Regions from separate parts of the Lacticaseibacillus sp. 53-4 genome, predicted to be linked through region 2. Evidence: predicted binding sites of a transcription regulator. Region 2 holds the regulator's gene; the other holds the start of a gene.
The links. Region 2 encodes LexA, which represses DNA repair genes until DNA is damaged. Its sites were predicted from a motif close to CNAACANNTGTTNG; they were not measured.

Region 1 (7,609 bases), on a different contig from region 2:
GCAGGGGCGTTTTTAAGTGTGAGCTGCTTTTGGCGCGCGAGTAAGCAATTCTGTCTGGCTGGCAATATTTTGGACCTTCATTCGGCCGTTCTGAATCGAACCATTGTTTGCTAAAGACCGGCAGAAGGAGTTGTTTACAAAATAATTGTTCGGATAGTATTAACATTCCTGTTACGGAATGCTTTCTGAAAATATCATGAAAAAATGGCCCAAAATCCGAACTTTTTGATGATAAACCTAGATTACACCATTGAATTTGGGAACCTTCTCGCCTATACTACAAAATGGCTGGTAGGGAGCGGCCATCATCGACAGGAAAAATCATTTGTTCGAATGTCGATAATGTTCGGTTTTTACCAGTGGACAACCGACACTCACATTATGGGGGAGATATTGATGAAGCTCTGGAAAAAATTGGCAACAGTCACGCTGGCTGCGGCTGCCACTTTAGCCCTTGCGGCCTGCGGCAATAGCAAGTCCAGCACCAGCAGTTCCAGCAAGGACGGTTACACACCAAAGTCCTTGAACATCCAGTTCGTACCATCAAGCAACGCCGACACGATTGAGGCCAAGGCCAAGCCGCTGGAAGCCCTGCTCAAAAAGCAGCTCGGGATTCCAGTTAAAGTGACTGTCTCGACTGACTACAATTCGATCGTCGAAGCCATGAAGTCGAAACAGGTCGACGTGGGCTTCTTGCCACCTGACGGCTACGTTCAGGCGCACAAGCAAGGCGCTGCCGACGTTCTGCTCCAAGCCCAGCGTTACGGCATCAAGCAGCCAGGCGGCAAGAACACGACCAAACTGGTCGACTCCTACCGCGCCGAGATCATCGTTAAGAAAGGCAGCAGCATCAAGTCCTATAAGGATCTGAAGGGTAAGAAGATCGCGGTTCAGGACGTCACCAGTTCATCAGGTTACATCTGGCCAGTCGCTGAGCTTTCCCAGAAGGGCATCGATGTCCCAAAGGATGACACCCTGGTGACCGTCAAGGGTCACGACCAAGGCGTCATGTCCGTTCTGAACGGCGACACCGACGCGGCCTTCGTCTTTGAAGACGCCCGCAACGTCGTCAAGAAGGATGTGCCAAACATCATGACCGAAGTGCTGCCAATCTACTTCACCAAGCCAATCCCGAACGATACCATTTCCGTTCGTACCGACATGAGCAAAGCCTTCCGCAACAAGCTCAGCAAGGCCTTCATGACCATTGCCAAGAGCAAGAAGGGGCACGCCATTATCTCCAGCATTTACACGCATGAAGGCTATGTCAAAACCAAGGATTCAAACTTTGACATTGTTCGGAAATACGACAAGATTGCTGAAGGCGAAAACAAGTAAGTCATGCATCGCACGCAGAAGCGCTAGCCCTCTAGCGCTTTTGCTATACGTAGCGGGAAACGTGGAGGAAAGCAATGTCAGAATCAGTAAAACCGGTCATCGAATTTGACCATGTGTCCAAAATCTACTCGAACGGAGTCGTCGGTCTGAAGGACATCAACTTGGCGATCCAACCAGGCGAGTTTGTGGTGGTCGTCGGCCTCTCAGGCGCAGGCAAAAGCACGCTGATGCGCGCAATCAACCGCCTGCACGACGTCACTGAAGGCGATGTCCGCATCAACGGGACCTCCATTACCAAGGCCAAGGGCAAGCAGCTGCTGCACATTCGGCGCCAAATCGGGATGATTTTTCAAAACTTCAACTTGGTCAATCGCGCGACCGTCCTCAAGAACGTTCTGACTGGGCGCGTCGGCTACTACCCGACCTGGAAAATGATCTTCGGGCTCTTCTCTGCGGAAGATAAGCAGCGCGCCTATGACGCGTTGGGCACCGTTGAGCTGCAGGACAAGGTGTACACCCGGGCCGATCAGCTTTCCGGGGGCCAGCAGCAGCGGGTCTCCATCGCCCGTGCCCTGACCCAGGAGCCGCAAATCATCTTGGCTGATGAACCGATTGCCAGCCTCGACCCGCAAACCACCAAGCGCGTCATGGACGACTTGCAGCGGATCAACCGCGAAATGGGCATCACCGTCGTCGCCAACCTCCACTCCGTCGAACTGGCCCAAGCTTACGCCACGCGCATCATCGGCATCCGCGCCGGCGAGAAGGTCTTCGACGGCCCGGTCGCGGAAGCCACGGACGAGGCCATCGCCGAGATTTACAGCGGCGAAGAAAAGGAGGCGTAGCATGACGGCTCCTTCCTCTTTGCCCAAGCGCAAGCTGCAATGGCAGAAATGGGCGCTGACCATTTTCATGGTGGTCGGCCTCGTGTGGTCCGCCTGGATCACCCAGGCGCACATGGGCCTGTTCTTACAAAACATCAGCCAGTTCCTGGTGATTTTTCAGGAGATGGCCCATGTTGACTGGAGCTACGCCTACTACACCGTCGATCCGATGATTCAGACGCTGAAGATGTCCATCATCGGCACCCTCATTGGCTCCGCGCTGGCCTTTCCTTACGCCCTGCTGGTGTCACGGAATATCGTCACTAATAAAGTCGTGGTCGGCGTCTTTCGGTTCATTCTGAACATCGTCCGCACTATTCCCGACCTGATGCTGGCGGCGCTGTTCGTGGCTGTCGTCGGAATCGGCCCGATTGCCGGGATCTTCGCCTTGGCCATCTTCACCTTTGGGATGGTCGGCAAACTCTTCTACGAGGCGATTGAAACCATCGACCCGGGTCCGCTTGAAGCACTGCGGGCCGCCGGCGCCGGCCGCATCGAAATCATCCGGTTTGCGGTGGTGCCGCAGATTGCCAACTACTTCATCAGCTACGTCCTGTACGCGTTTGAAATCAACGTGCGTGCGTCTACCGTGCTCGGGTACATGGGCGCCGGCGGGATCGGGATCTACCTCCAGCAGGCACTCTCCATGTTCCGCTACGACCGCGTGGGCTTGATTGTTCTGGTCATTTTCGCGGTGGTGCTGCTTATCGATTACGTCTCTGGTAAAGCAAGGGAGGCGCTGTTATGAGTCACGCAAGTACGCTGCCAAAAGCCCCCCTCACCCATCGGTACCGCCACATCTTCTTCACGGTGCTGACAGTCGCCATCGTCATCTGGTCATTTACTGGCATGCCGAGCTTTGACATCAAGCAAAACGCCTGGCTGGTCACGAAGTCAATCGTCAATGGCTTGGTCCACCCAGACTTCAGCTACGTCTGGACCGGCGACGGCGAAGATCTGACCTCCAGTCTCTTGCAGACCTTAGGCATCGCCTTTTTAGGGACGTTCATCTCCGCCATCATCTCCCTGCCCTTCGCTTTCTGGGCGGCCAACACGCGCAACAAATTCTGGTTGACGACTCGCTCTGGTAAGTTTGTCCTGACGGCGATTCGGACCTTTCCTGAAATCGTCCTGGCCCTGATGTTCATCAAGGCCGTGGGCCCGGGCTCCTTCGCCGGGGTCCTGGCCGTCGGGTTCCACTCGGTCGGCATGCTGGCCAAGCTGTTCTCCGAAGCGATCGAAAACATGGACGGGGGCGCCGGTGAAGCCGTTACGGCTGCCGGGGGCACGCGGCTAGAAGTCACCCTGATTGCCAGCCTGCCCCAGCTAATGCCGGAATTTGTTTCGAACACCCTTTACCGCTTCGAGCTGGCCATCCGGTCCGCTTCGATCCTGGGCATGGTGGGTGCCGGCGGTGTCGGTACCCCACTGATTTTCGCGATTCAAACCCGCTCCTGGAGCCGAGTCGGAATCATCCTTTACGGGATCATCATTCTGGTCACGTTGACTGACTTCATTTCGGGTTCACTGCGTAAGCGGCTGATCTGAGCGTAAAGGAAAAGGCGCTGCGAGAAATTTCTCGCAGCGCCTGTTTGTTTACGCTTATTTGTCGTCTGAACTGTCGATGTCCAAGGTTGTCGGATCAGCCTCAGCCGGTTCGGCGTCTTTGTCCTTATCATCGTCGTCATTCCCAAACAGGGTCTCTTGCAGCTGTTTGCGCAGGGTTTCGGTCACATCGGGATGGGCAATCAGGTAGTTTGTCGCGTTATCCGCGCCTTGCCCGATCCGCTCGCCGTTGTATGAATACCAAGACCCGGCCTTTTCCACGATGTCGTGATCGACCCCGAGGTTCAGCATGTCGGCTTCCGGTGAAATCCCGTGGCCATAACTCATGGTCGTTTCAACCGTCTTGAACGGCGGTGCCACCTTGTTCTTGGTGACCTTGATCTTGACGATGTTGCCGACAACATCAGTGCCGTTCTTAACCTGTTGCGCCCGGCGGACCTCCAAGCGAATCGTCGCGTAGAACTTCAGCGCACGGCCGCCTGGCGTGGTCTCGGGGTTCCCAAACATGACGCCGATTTTTTCACGCAGCTGATTGATGAAAATGACAATTGTCTGAGTCTTAAAAATCGTCGACGTCAGCTTCCGCAGCGCCTGAGACATCATACGCGCCTGCAGGCCCACGTGAGAATCCCCAATTTCGCCTTCGATTTCGGCCTGCGGCACCAGAGCCGCCACCGAATCGATGACCACAATGTTGACCGCCCCAGATTGAACCAAAGCGTCCGCAATTTCCAGTCCCTGTTCGCCGGTATCCGGCTGAGACAGCAGCAGGTCGTCGATGTTGACGCCAAGGGCTTCGGCGTACTTCGGATCCATCGCGTTTTCAGCGTCGATGTACGCCGCCGTGCCGCCGTTCTTCTGCACGCTGGCGACCGCCTGCAGCGCGATCGTGGTTTTCCCTGAACTTTCAGGGCCGTAAATCTCGATCACCCGGCCCTTAGGAAAGCCGCCGACGCCAAGCGCCAGATCCAGGGATAAGATCCCCGTGGAGATGACCGACACGTTGGTCAAGGACTTGTCGCCCATCTTCATGACCGCGCCGTCGCCAAACTGTTTCTTGATCTTTTTCAGCGCCGCATCCAGCGCCTGTTCGCGGGCGCCACTGTCCATTGACGGTTGCCCATTGGCAGATTTCTTAACCATAGTATACGTCCTCTCTTTTTCGTAGCTTCAGTATACACCAAAACATATGTTCGGTGCCAACCCTTATCGCTATTTTATTTCGCAAACGGGCGACTTTTCCCTGCGGTGACGGCGCCGCTCGTTATGCAGTATGATAAGGGCAACAAAACTGGGAGGCACATCATGGCAGAAGCACGTTGGACGTGGCATCATATCAACCTGGACGACGCCCAGGCGGTCGGGATCGCCACTAGGCAGTATACACTTTCAACCGAGCAAACCGGCTACGCCATTGACCGCCACGAGCGCGCCCACGTCGAGTACGACAGTTTGGCCGAGACCTTTCTGCTGGTGTTCAACATTCCTGACGCGGATGGTGATGCCGCACAGGCCGAAACGCATCAGATGACGTTTGTGATCAAAGGACACGATCTATTGACATTCGGCCACGCCGATGCGGCGAGTCTGGTTCAAGAATTCACGCAGCGCTTCGACACACCGCGCGCGCTGAGCGCCTACCAGTTTCTTCTGGAAAGCCTGTACCTGATCACCCAGCGCTTCATGCCGCTGATGGAAAAAGCCGACGCTGAGCGCCATCAAATTGCCCTCGCGCTGCGCGACAAAACCACCCGCAAACGCCTGCTGGAGCTGTCTGACCTAGAAACCAACGCGCTTTACCTGGGCAACGCGACTCGGCAGAACCAAAGCGTGCTCGAACAGCTGAAGGGTCTTTCAGTCTACCACGGCTTCACGCCAGAGGAAAAGGAGCGCTTGGAAGACGTCCTGATCGAAGCCCGGCAGCTAGTCGACATGACCAGCCTGGGCAGCCAGAACTTGGCGCAGCTGGAAGCCACCTACAACAACATCCTCAACAACAACCTGAACGACACCATGAAGTTTCTCACCATTTGGTCGATTGTCCTGACAGCACCAACTATCATCTCCGGCTTTTTCGGACAAAACGTACCGCTGCCCTTCATGCACACGCCGGGCGGCTGGTTGATCACGATTGCCTTATCACTTGTCTTGGCGCTGATTTTTGCCGTCTGGATGACGCACTACGTCAACCGCTAAGCCTTAACAAAACGTCAGCTAAGGCCCGCCTCCAACTGGAAGCGGGCCTTTGAGGTTATGCCTGGGCTGCTGGCAGCAGCATGATTTGATCGGTTTGGCTGAGCACACCGTGAACCGGGGCGTTGTATTCCTCACCATCCAGCTGAATGTGCTCGTGCGCCTCAGTCTCAAAGCGAAAACGCTGGCGTTTGATGTGGGCCAGTTTGGGGTGAACCGACTGGCCGCTGAGAATTTTGCCCAGGACCTGGATCAAGATACGCCATTTCTCCTTGCGCACCAGGACAAAACTGAGCTGGTGCCAATCCTGCGCGGCATCCGGAAAGAGCCGCAGACCGCCGCCCAGAAACGGATGGTTGGTGAAGACGCAAAGAAATGTGTTGGGGATCACCACGGCTTTTTGAACGCCGACAGTCGCCTTAAACGCGTGCTGGGTCGTGACCGCCTTTAAAATGTTTGCAGTGTACGAGAGCTGCCCCAGGTGAACGCTGTTGAGCATGGCTTTAGCCCGCGAGTGATTGGTGTCGTAAACAATACGCGCGTCAACGCCAATGCCAAAATTGTTGAGAAAATACAGGGTGCCGAACTCCTCAGTCTCGGCCTTGCCGATGCGCGCCTCGTGCGGCCGCGCAGTTTTGAGGGCCGCAACTGCCGCCAGTGGCTCCAAGGGAATGCCATGCGCCCGGGCAAAATCGTTGCCAGTCCCGTTAGGCACGTAGCCCACCGGAATGTCCGGCCGCCCGAGCTCCTGCAAACCATTGATCACGTCGTGCAGCGTGCCATCGCCGCCGATGACCACGATTTGGGGCTGGGCAGCGCCTGGCGCGACTGCGGCGACAATTCGCTCAATCGCCTTGCGCGCGTCCCCGGCCTCGTGCGTGTAGGTCGTGGTGGCAAACGTGTACTGCTCTTTGAGCGCAGCAATTAGACTTGGAATCAGCTTTTTCGTGCGCGCGTTTCCTGCATACTCGTTGATGATCAGTTCAATTGCTTTCACCGCTGTGCCCCCAGAAATTTAGCCAATAATGGCAAGAATTACGTCCATTGTACCAAAAGTCGCCCCTTTCGCGCACAATGAGGATTGGCTTTGATGAAACGATATGCTTGAAACGTCTCACAACTCGGTGCCATTCCAACCGCATAATTTTTATAATGTCATTACAACTAAAAGGAGACGATCAAATGTCACTAAATCCCGAACAAATGGCGGCCACTCGCCACGAACTGCAAGCTAACTTTGAATTAACGGGTCTGACCAAGGCCCAGGTCGCAGCCGCCCTACACATCTCAGAAACGAAACTGGACCACCTGTTCACGCTCACCCAGCAATCTCTCAATGATCCGTGGATCCTGCGCAATTACCTGCTGGACCAGGTCAAGGCCCAGGGTAAAACACCGGTGCCGTTCACTGCGCTCAGCGGCGACTGGCACCGCCACTGGTTCTTGGATGCTGCCGCCATCGACCAGCGGCGCATGTCCCCCGGCGATAACTGATCATTCACGCCCGATTCTAGCATCGATGGTCAAATGATGTTACACTTGTCACATCAACGGGAATCAATGACAAGTGCGAGGCAAATATGGCAAATCCCAAGAATCAGCTGATTCAAAAACAAACCAAGCAACGG
Region 2 (7,609 bases):
TTCAGCTGGTTTGCGTGGTACGTGACGCAGCCGCAGACGCCGATCGCGATGACCGCCGCGCTCAGCTTCGGCTTCGGCACGGTGATTCTCCTGGGGCTTTTGGCCTACTTTGATTCTGCCGCCCACACGCGCGTGACCCGGTTCTTCATCGACTTCCTGTTCGGTCTGGCCATCGTGGCGCTGCTGTACGTGTACCTGATTGGGCTGCTGCTGATGTGGCAGGTGATCGGCGCGACCGTGCTGCTGGTGGCGGCATTGGCCGGGCTGTTTGCCTTTCGCCAGCCGAATCGCCCAATCGACCGCGGCCCGATGCCGCCGGATTACTTCGGCGAGCAGGCGCACGATCATGACCCGGATGCCGGCAAGTAAGCCGGCTGGGCAAATTAAAACCGCTTGACCTGTCTGTGACGGGCCAAGCGGTTTTGCATTTCAATGAAAAAATTACTGGACCTGCTGCACGCGGATCTCGACGTTTTGCGGCACCCGCGGGCGCAGCACTTGGATCAGCGACTGCAGATCGCTGCGGAAGGTCAGGCGCACGAAGCGGCGGGCGGACAGGCCAAACACAGCCACGACCATGGCCTGGCCATTGGGCAGCTGCAGTGGGGTCAAGGTGACACCGACCAGGCGCGTGTAAGGGATGACCCGTGAGAACAGGCCCACGTTGATCAGGCGCGTTGGCGTCAGGCCGGTGCTGCCTGTCATCACGGTCAGAGTCAGGAAGGCCGCCATGAAGACGACATAGTACATGTTGCCGACGCCGGTGCTGACGAACCAGAAGCCAAAGAAGACGGCCATGACCAACTGAAAGGTCGAATACGCGCCGCGCACGTCGATTTTACTCTGCCAGAACAGGTAATACGCGCCCAGTCCGATCAGTGCGGCATCTAAAAGTATCAGAAAAGTGTTCATTTTGAGTTATCTGCTTTCTCCTGCGAGGTGAGTTGCAGGGTCTTGTCGGGAACATCGCTGGGGTAGAGCCCGGAGACTTGCTGGTACCATCTGAACAGGCGCACCACCACGATCTTGATCACCGCAAAGCCGGGGATTCCCAAGATCACACCCACCAGTCCGAACATGGACCCTGCTGTCAGCAGGACCACGACAATGGTGATCGGGTGCATCTCTAGTTTACTCCCCATGACAAACGGGGAGATCAATTGCGTCTCGAGCAGCCACTCGATGAAGAAGACGACGATTACCGCGATGAACATCTTCGGCCCCTGAATGGCGCCCATGATCAGCGCTGGCACCATCGCGAGCGCGGAACCAAAGTAGGGGATCAGGTTCAACGGTGCCGCCAGCATCCCAAAGATCAGGCCGTAGCGCAGGCCGATGATCGAATAGCCGACCATGAAAATGATCCCGACGGCGATGGCGACGGTCAGCTGGCCTTGCACGTACGAGCCGACCTTGACGTTCATCTCGTGCAGCATGTCGCCAAAGCTCTTGCGCTGCTTGGTTGGGACCAGGTGCAGGATCATTGGCGTGAACTTGTTGCCCTCTTTGAGCATGAAGAACAAAATGATCGGCGCGGTCGCCACGGTAACCACCACGGTGCCGACAGTGGAGATGATCGAGGACAAGGACGACAGCGTCCCCGACAAGATGGTCGAGCCGCGCTTGGAGACCCAAGTTTGGATCTCGCCGGCGAACTGACTCAGCTGCTTGTCGCTGAAAATGTTCTGCTGGTTATTCAGGTCGGTGATCCACCGGACGAACTCGTCCCAGTAAGTCGGAGTCGCATTAATGAAGCTGCGCAGCTGGCTTTCGATGGGCGGCACAACGCGAGTGATGGCTAGGACGATCAGCCCAATCACGAGGAGGAAGACCAACGCGATGGCCAGCAGTCGGTTGAGGCCGCGCTGATGCAGCCAGTTGACGACGGGGTTGAGCATGTAGAACAGGATTCCGGCGAGGATGAACGGCGGGGCGACGATGCTCAGAAAACTGACCACAGGCTGAAACACCCAGGCAATTTTGGTGAAAATAAAAATCGCGAGCAACGCGAGCACCAGATCGACCAGGATCACGGCAAACTTGTTGTTTAAAAACCGCTGGTAAAACTGTGAGCGTTTCGTTTGCATGCGCGCACCCCTTTGAGTTTGTTGACTACTTCTATGATACCTAAATGAGGGGGTGAAAGCGAATCCGGCGCAAGGCTGATTTGTTTGTGAATTGTAAAGAATAAATGCCAAGTGCCGGCCGAATTGCCCCGAATGTAAATTGATTATATACAGAACCTTTACAAAAGCAAGATTTCGGGTATAATCAGAACTATCAAAATTACGAGAGGGGGGCGTCCAATGAGTATGAAAGTCATGAAGTGGAGTCTGCGCGCATTGATCGCAGTGACCGTGGTCCTGCTAGTCATCAATACCGTGCTCGGAATCGGGCTGATCGCAGTCGACATGTTGTTCGGCGGCGTCTACCTGATGCAGCGCAATAAGTGCGACCGCCGGCAGCTGCACCGGCTGGACCTGATGCATCGCTTCTAGGGTTCACATGAGACCGCTTGGGCGGTCTTTTTTGATGCTTTCCTAAGCTGCGGTCCTTTTGCTTGCAAACAAGCGTTCCCGCTGGTATGATAAAGAAAACTAGAGAGCGGAGGCGGACGGCCATGCCATCCCAAGCAAGTCAGAAACGTTGGAAGCAGATCCTACACACGATTCATGATTCAATTCAAACCAATGGGTTTCCACCAACCGTGCGGGAAATCGGCAAAAACGTGGGCCTCAGTTCCAGCTCCACGGTCGCCGCGTACCTCGACCGGCTCCTGGCGGAAGGCTACATTGCCAAGGACCCGGCCAAGCCGCGCACGCTGATGCTGACCAAAGCCGGCTTGTCATACATCGGGATTGCCGAAGAAGGCATCCCAATCGTCGGTACGGTTGCCGCCGGGGTGCCGATCACCGCGATTGAGAACATCGATGGCTATTTTCCGATTCCAGATGATCTGGAGTACATTGCAGATGACCTGTTTATCCTGGAAGTTTCCGGTTCGTCCATGATCAAGATCGGCATTCTGGATGGCGACAAGCTGATCATCAAGAAGCAGGAAACCGCCGAGAACGGTCAGATTGTGGTCGCCATGACCCAGGACGACGAGGCGACGGTCAAGCGCTTCTACCGCGAAAACGGCGGTGTGCGGCTGCACCCGGAAAATGATTCCATGTCGGACATGTACTTCGACGACGTCTCCATTCTGGGTGTGGTCGTTGGCCTGTACCGCAGCGAAGTTAAATAAGCACAAACGTCAAAAGGCTGAGCCATCAAGCGGGTTTAGCTCAAAGCACAAGCGCCCCTGCGCCACGATTTGTTTTTAAAATCGCGGTGCAGGGGCGTTTGTGCGCTTGGACGTTGCTTTATGGAACGCGACTAAGCAATTTTGGCTTACTTTCTCTTTAATGTTTAATGGTGCTGAGGTCGTCGTTTTTGACCTGCCGAAACAGGGGCCCGTCCGGCAGTTGTTTGATCTTGGTCGCACTGAGCTTCTGGAAGACCCATGTGCTGCTTTGCGCATTCGGCTGCGCGCGGCCGGTGAAAGTGTATGTGTGCTTGCACAGGACCAGCCTGGCGGCAAACACCCCGGCACTGGCCGTCGCATAACCGGCCTGAGCCTGCGAATAGCGCTGGACGTCCACAAAGTAGCCATCAGTTGAGGCGGTGATCTGCAGGACTTCACTCGCATCCGCAGTGTTGACCCAGTAGTGGCCGATCAGATCATCCATGCCGGCCTTGGTGTTGGGCCGTTTTTTCGGTGCCGCCTGTTTGCTGATTTTGACGCTGCTGCTCGAGCTGGTTTGCGGCGCTTTTTTTTGACTGCCGCAGCCGGCGAGGACCAGCACCAGCGCAGCGCTAAGCAGAATTTTCTTCAATGTATTTACCTCACAGATGTTGCACTAAGGTCATGACGATTGGGATCACCACGATGGCAAACAGGGTGGTTGCGGAGACGGTGATCGCGGCGTTTTTCGAATCGGCGCCGTACAGCTTGGCGACGACCGGGGCGTTAGTCATGACCGGCATGCAGGACTGCAGGATGAAGACTTGCTTCATGAGCAGCGGGACCGGGGCGAAGGCGACCAGCGCGTACATCACCAGCGGCGCAAAGACGAAGCGCCCAGAGAACACGCCGAGCAGTTCGCGGTCGAAGCGGATGTTTTTGATGCCGGCCTGGTACATCGCGATGCCGATGAAGAACATGGAGCCCGGGATGGTCAGGTCACCAACGTAGCCTAAAGTGGCCGAGAGAAAGCTCGGCAGCTGCACATGCAGCAGGACGAGCACGACGCCGACCATGAAGCCCAAAAGCGGCGGCGAGAAAATTTTCCCCAGCGTCTGCTTGAGGTCAAAGTGGGCGGCGTGCGGGCCGTCGCGCTGGATCAAGTAAACCCCGATCGTCCAGAAAATGGTGGTGTTGGCCATGTAGTAAACCAGCACATACGGCACGCTTTTCGGCCCAAACAGCGCCAGGTTGACCGGCAGGCCGATAAACACCGTGTTGGAGTTAAAAAACATGGACTTGAACAGGCCGCGGCGCTTGGGGTCAACGCGAATCACGCGCGCCACCACAAAGGACAGGGCAAACAGGACGGCCATCGACAGCACTGGAAAGCGCAGGTCCGGCAGCAGTGCCGCCAGCTCCCTTGCGGAAAAGCGCGAGCAGATGGTTTCGATCATGTAGGCGGGCAGGGCGACCTGGGTGACGACCTTGGCGATCACACGGCTGGAGCGGTCGTTGAACCACCCCAGGGCGGTCAGCCCGTAGCCGATGGCGACCAGGATCAAGATCTCGGAGACCCCGCCTAAACTTGAGAGAAAACTAGTCAAAAAATTACTCCTCACATGCGGCAAACACCTTGCCGCTGGTTTTTCGCTGCGAGACTAAACGGTCAGCAGCGTTTGGATCAGGACGTCGAAAGCTTCGACCGGCCACGCCGGCGCGGCAAAATTCATGACACTGGGGACCAAAGCGACGGTGGGGCCATCGTACTTCGCCAAGAAGCGGTCGTAGTAGCCGGCGCCAAAGCCGATGCGGGCGCCGGTGGCCGGTACGAAGGCGACCCCGGGCACGATCACCAGGTCGGGGTGCTGATCGACTGCGGCCTCAACGTAAGGGGGCTCGGGGATGCCGAACTTGCTGGTGACGCGATTGGCGCTGCCTGGGTCTTTCAAAAAGGCCATTTGGCGGTGCGGCATCACGCGCGGCAGCAGCACCGTTTTGCCGGCCTGCTGCGCCGCTTCGATAATGCCGCCGGTGGTCACTTCGATCGGGCCGCTGACGGTGGTGGCGATAGTGCGGGCGGATTGCCACTGCGGCAGCGCCAGCAGCTGGTCGATCAGGCCGGCACTTTCGGCCTGCGTTTGCTTGGCCGCAGCGTTGAGCCGCTTGAGCTGGGCCTTGCGGAATTCGGGTTTGGTTTGCACTAGCCGATTTTCTCCTTCAGGTAGTCTGCGAGCACCGTGGCATTGTTGTCAGCTTCATCCTTGGCCCCGAAGAGCAGGAGCACTTTGTCGGTGTCGAGCTGGCGAATTTTTTGCAGAAAATCCGGGGTTTCCGGATTGGCGTCGAGCTCGGCAATGTAGCGGCGATTGAATTCCTCGGCTTTTGCCGGGTCGTGGCCGTACCACTTGCGCAGTTCGGTTGATGGGGCAATTTGCTTGGCCCAGTCGTCGAGCCGAGCGTTGATCTTGCTGACGCCGCGTGGCCAGACCCGGTCGACCAAAAGCCGGTACCCCTCCGGCTGCTCATGGGCGTAAATCCTAACGGGAATGAACTCCATCGTGAAGACTCCTTTCTGAAACTACCAATACCCAAATTAAAGGCTTATTCAAGGCGCGGGTCAAGGCAGTTGGGACTGCCTTGAAGTGCTAAACTTAAAACCATCAAGTTCAGGAGGTGTGAGATGCATCTATTAACCACACTTGGCGTGAAAGGGAACAGTCCAGCCGCCGCCCCGCAGTGGCTGTCCGTTCAGGAGGCCACCCAGGAAGAATGCCACGACCTGGCCGCGCAGTATCACATCCCCATCGACTACATGACCCCGGTGTTCAACGCCCACGAGAATCCGCGCGTGGAAGGCATGGACGATAAAAGCGGGGCCGGCCTGATCCTGGTGCGCTGCCCGTACCAGACCATCAGCAAAAATGGGGAGCGGACCTACGCGACCAGTCCGCTGGCAATCATCATTCAGGATGACCTGGTGACGACGGTCAGCCCGCGCAAGCTGACCATTCACAACCGCTGCCTGCAAGCCAGTGCGACCACGGCAGACCCAATCGTCTATTCGCTGAGTGTGCTGAATCTGGTGTTTGCCCAATTTCTCAATGACACGGACCAGCTGGCGTCGCAGACCCAAAGCATGGAAATTCGGGTCGGCAACGCGTCACACAACACGCTGCTGTATGAAATCATGGCCGTGGAAAAAAGCCTGGTCTTTTTCACCTCGGCCTTAACGGACTCCCAGAATATCTGGCCGCAGCTTCAGGCGTCGGCGTATTTTGCCAGTGACCCGGCTCACCGCCGCAAGCTGGTGATCGCCGAGCGCACCGCGCACCAGGCCTACACGCTGGCCCAATCCAACTCGGCGATCCTCGACCAGTATAATGCCACGGTGTCCTCGGTGGTGTCGAATAACCTTAACCTGATCATGAAGGTGCTGACGTCGGTGTCCATCATCATGACGATCCCGAGCATCGTCGGCAGTCTGTGGGGCATGAACACCCGCGTGCCGTGGCAGCAAAGCATCTGGGGGTTTTGGGCCCTGATTTTTGCCACCATTGTCCTGTGTGTGGCCACAGCATACTGGCTGCACAAGAAGGACTACTTCTAAAGCGTCGGACGTGCAAAGCGCGAGGGCACCTCTCTACAATTAAAGGGGAGGTGTCTTATGCAAAAAGACTACGCGATCAAACAGTCTCAAACCACCAGCGCCACGGAAACCAGCGGGGCGTGCTGGCACTGTGTCTTTGACCCAAGCGAGGCTGAGCTGCAGGCCTTAAAGGCGCAATACGAGTTGCCGGACGGCTACGTGGAAGCGGCGCTTGACGACCACGAGGACGCGCGCAGTGAAGCGTTGCGCGAAGGCGCTGACGCCCCTGGCTTCATCCTGGTGCGCGAACCTTATGCCTACCAGGGCGATACGGGCCATCGCACGTACGCAACCATGCCGATCGCCTTGATTTTGCTGGCCGATGAGCTGGTCACGATCAGCCGCGACAAGCCGCGGCTCATGGATGCATACTTGCAGGCGCTGGACCAGGTCGAAACCGCCGACAGCTTGGCCTTGCGCATTGTCGACCGGGTACTGGACTGCTACACCAAGGACATTGACGATATGGCCGACAGCACGCACAAGATGGAAAAGCAGGTCAAGAATTCGGCCAAGAACACACTGATTTGTGAAGTGATGAGTCTGGAAAAAGGGCTGGTGTACTTCAACGCTGCGCTGACTCGCACCAAGACCCTGGTGGCGGACATCCGCGATAGCGACCGTTATTTTCTGGCGGCCAGTGATGCCCGTGTCTTGTTTCTGCTGGACGTGAAGGTGCGCCAGATCCTGACGACGGTGGCAAGCACTGAGGAAATTTTGGATCAGTACAACAG

Region 1: the regulator LexA is predicted to act here: its motif matches at 4,971-4,984, upstream of recA (recombinase RecA).

The regions. Positions count from the first base shown of each region.
Region 1 covers NZ_BOLT01000023.1:24,381-31,989, reverse strand. The annotation lists gene JUF21_RS08985 (phosphate/phosphite/phosphonate ABC transporter substrate-binding protein) at 397-1,338, shown strand; gene phnC (phosphonate ABC transporter ATP-binding protein) at 1,413-2,183, shown strand; gene phnE (phosphonate ABC transporter, permease protein PhnE) at 2,185-2,970, shown strand; gene phnE (phosphonate ABC transporter, permease protein PhnE) at 2,967-3,770, shown strand; gene recA (recombinase RecA) at 3,825-4,898, opposite strand; gene JUF21_RS08960 (magnesium transporter CorA family protein) at 5,094-5,984, shown strand; gene JUF21_RS08955 (diacylglycerol kinase family protein) at 6,040-6,978, opposite strand; gene JUF21_RS08950 (DUF2316 family protein) at 7,164-7,475, shown strand; gene JUF21_RS08945 (TetR/AcrR family transcriptional regulator) at 7,562-7,609, shown strand, end outside.
Region 2 covers NZ_BOLT01000005.1:35,053-42,661, forward strand. The annotation lists gene JUF21_RS03265 (hypothetical protein) at 1-369, shown strand, start outside; gene JUF21_RS03270 (hypothetical protein) at 442-912, opposite strand; gene JUF21_RS03275 (AI-2E family transporter) at 909-2,087, opposite strand; gene JUF21_RS03280 (hypothetical protein) at 2,307-2,498, shown strand; gene lexA (transcriptional repressor LexA) at 2,621-3,247, shown strand; gene JUF21_RS03290 (hypothetical protein) at 3,405-3,878, opposite strand; gene JUF21_RS03295 (AEC family transporter) at 3,889-4,833, opposite strand; gene JUF21_RS03300 (5-formyltetrahydrofolate cyclo-ligase) at 4,888-5,430, opposite strand; gene JUF21_RS03305 (DUF488 domain-containing protein) at 5,430-5,786, opposite strand; gene JUF21_RS03310 (magnesium transporter CorA family protein) at 5,910-6,836, shown strand; gene JUF21_RS03315 (magnesium transporter CorA family protein) at 6,894-7,609, shown strand, end outside.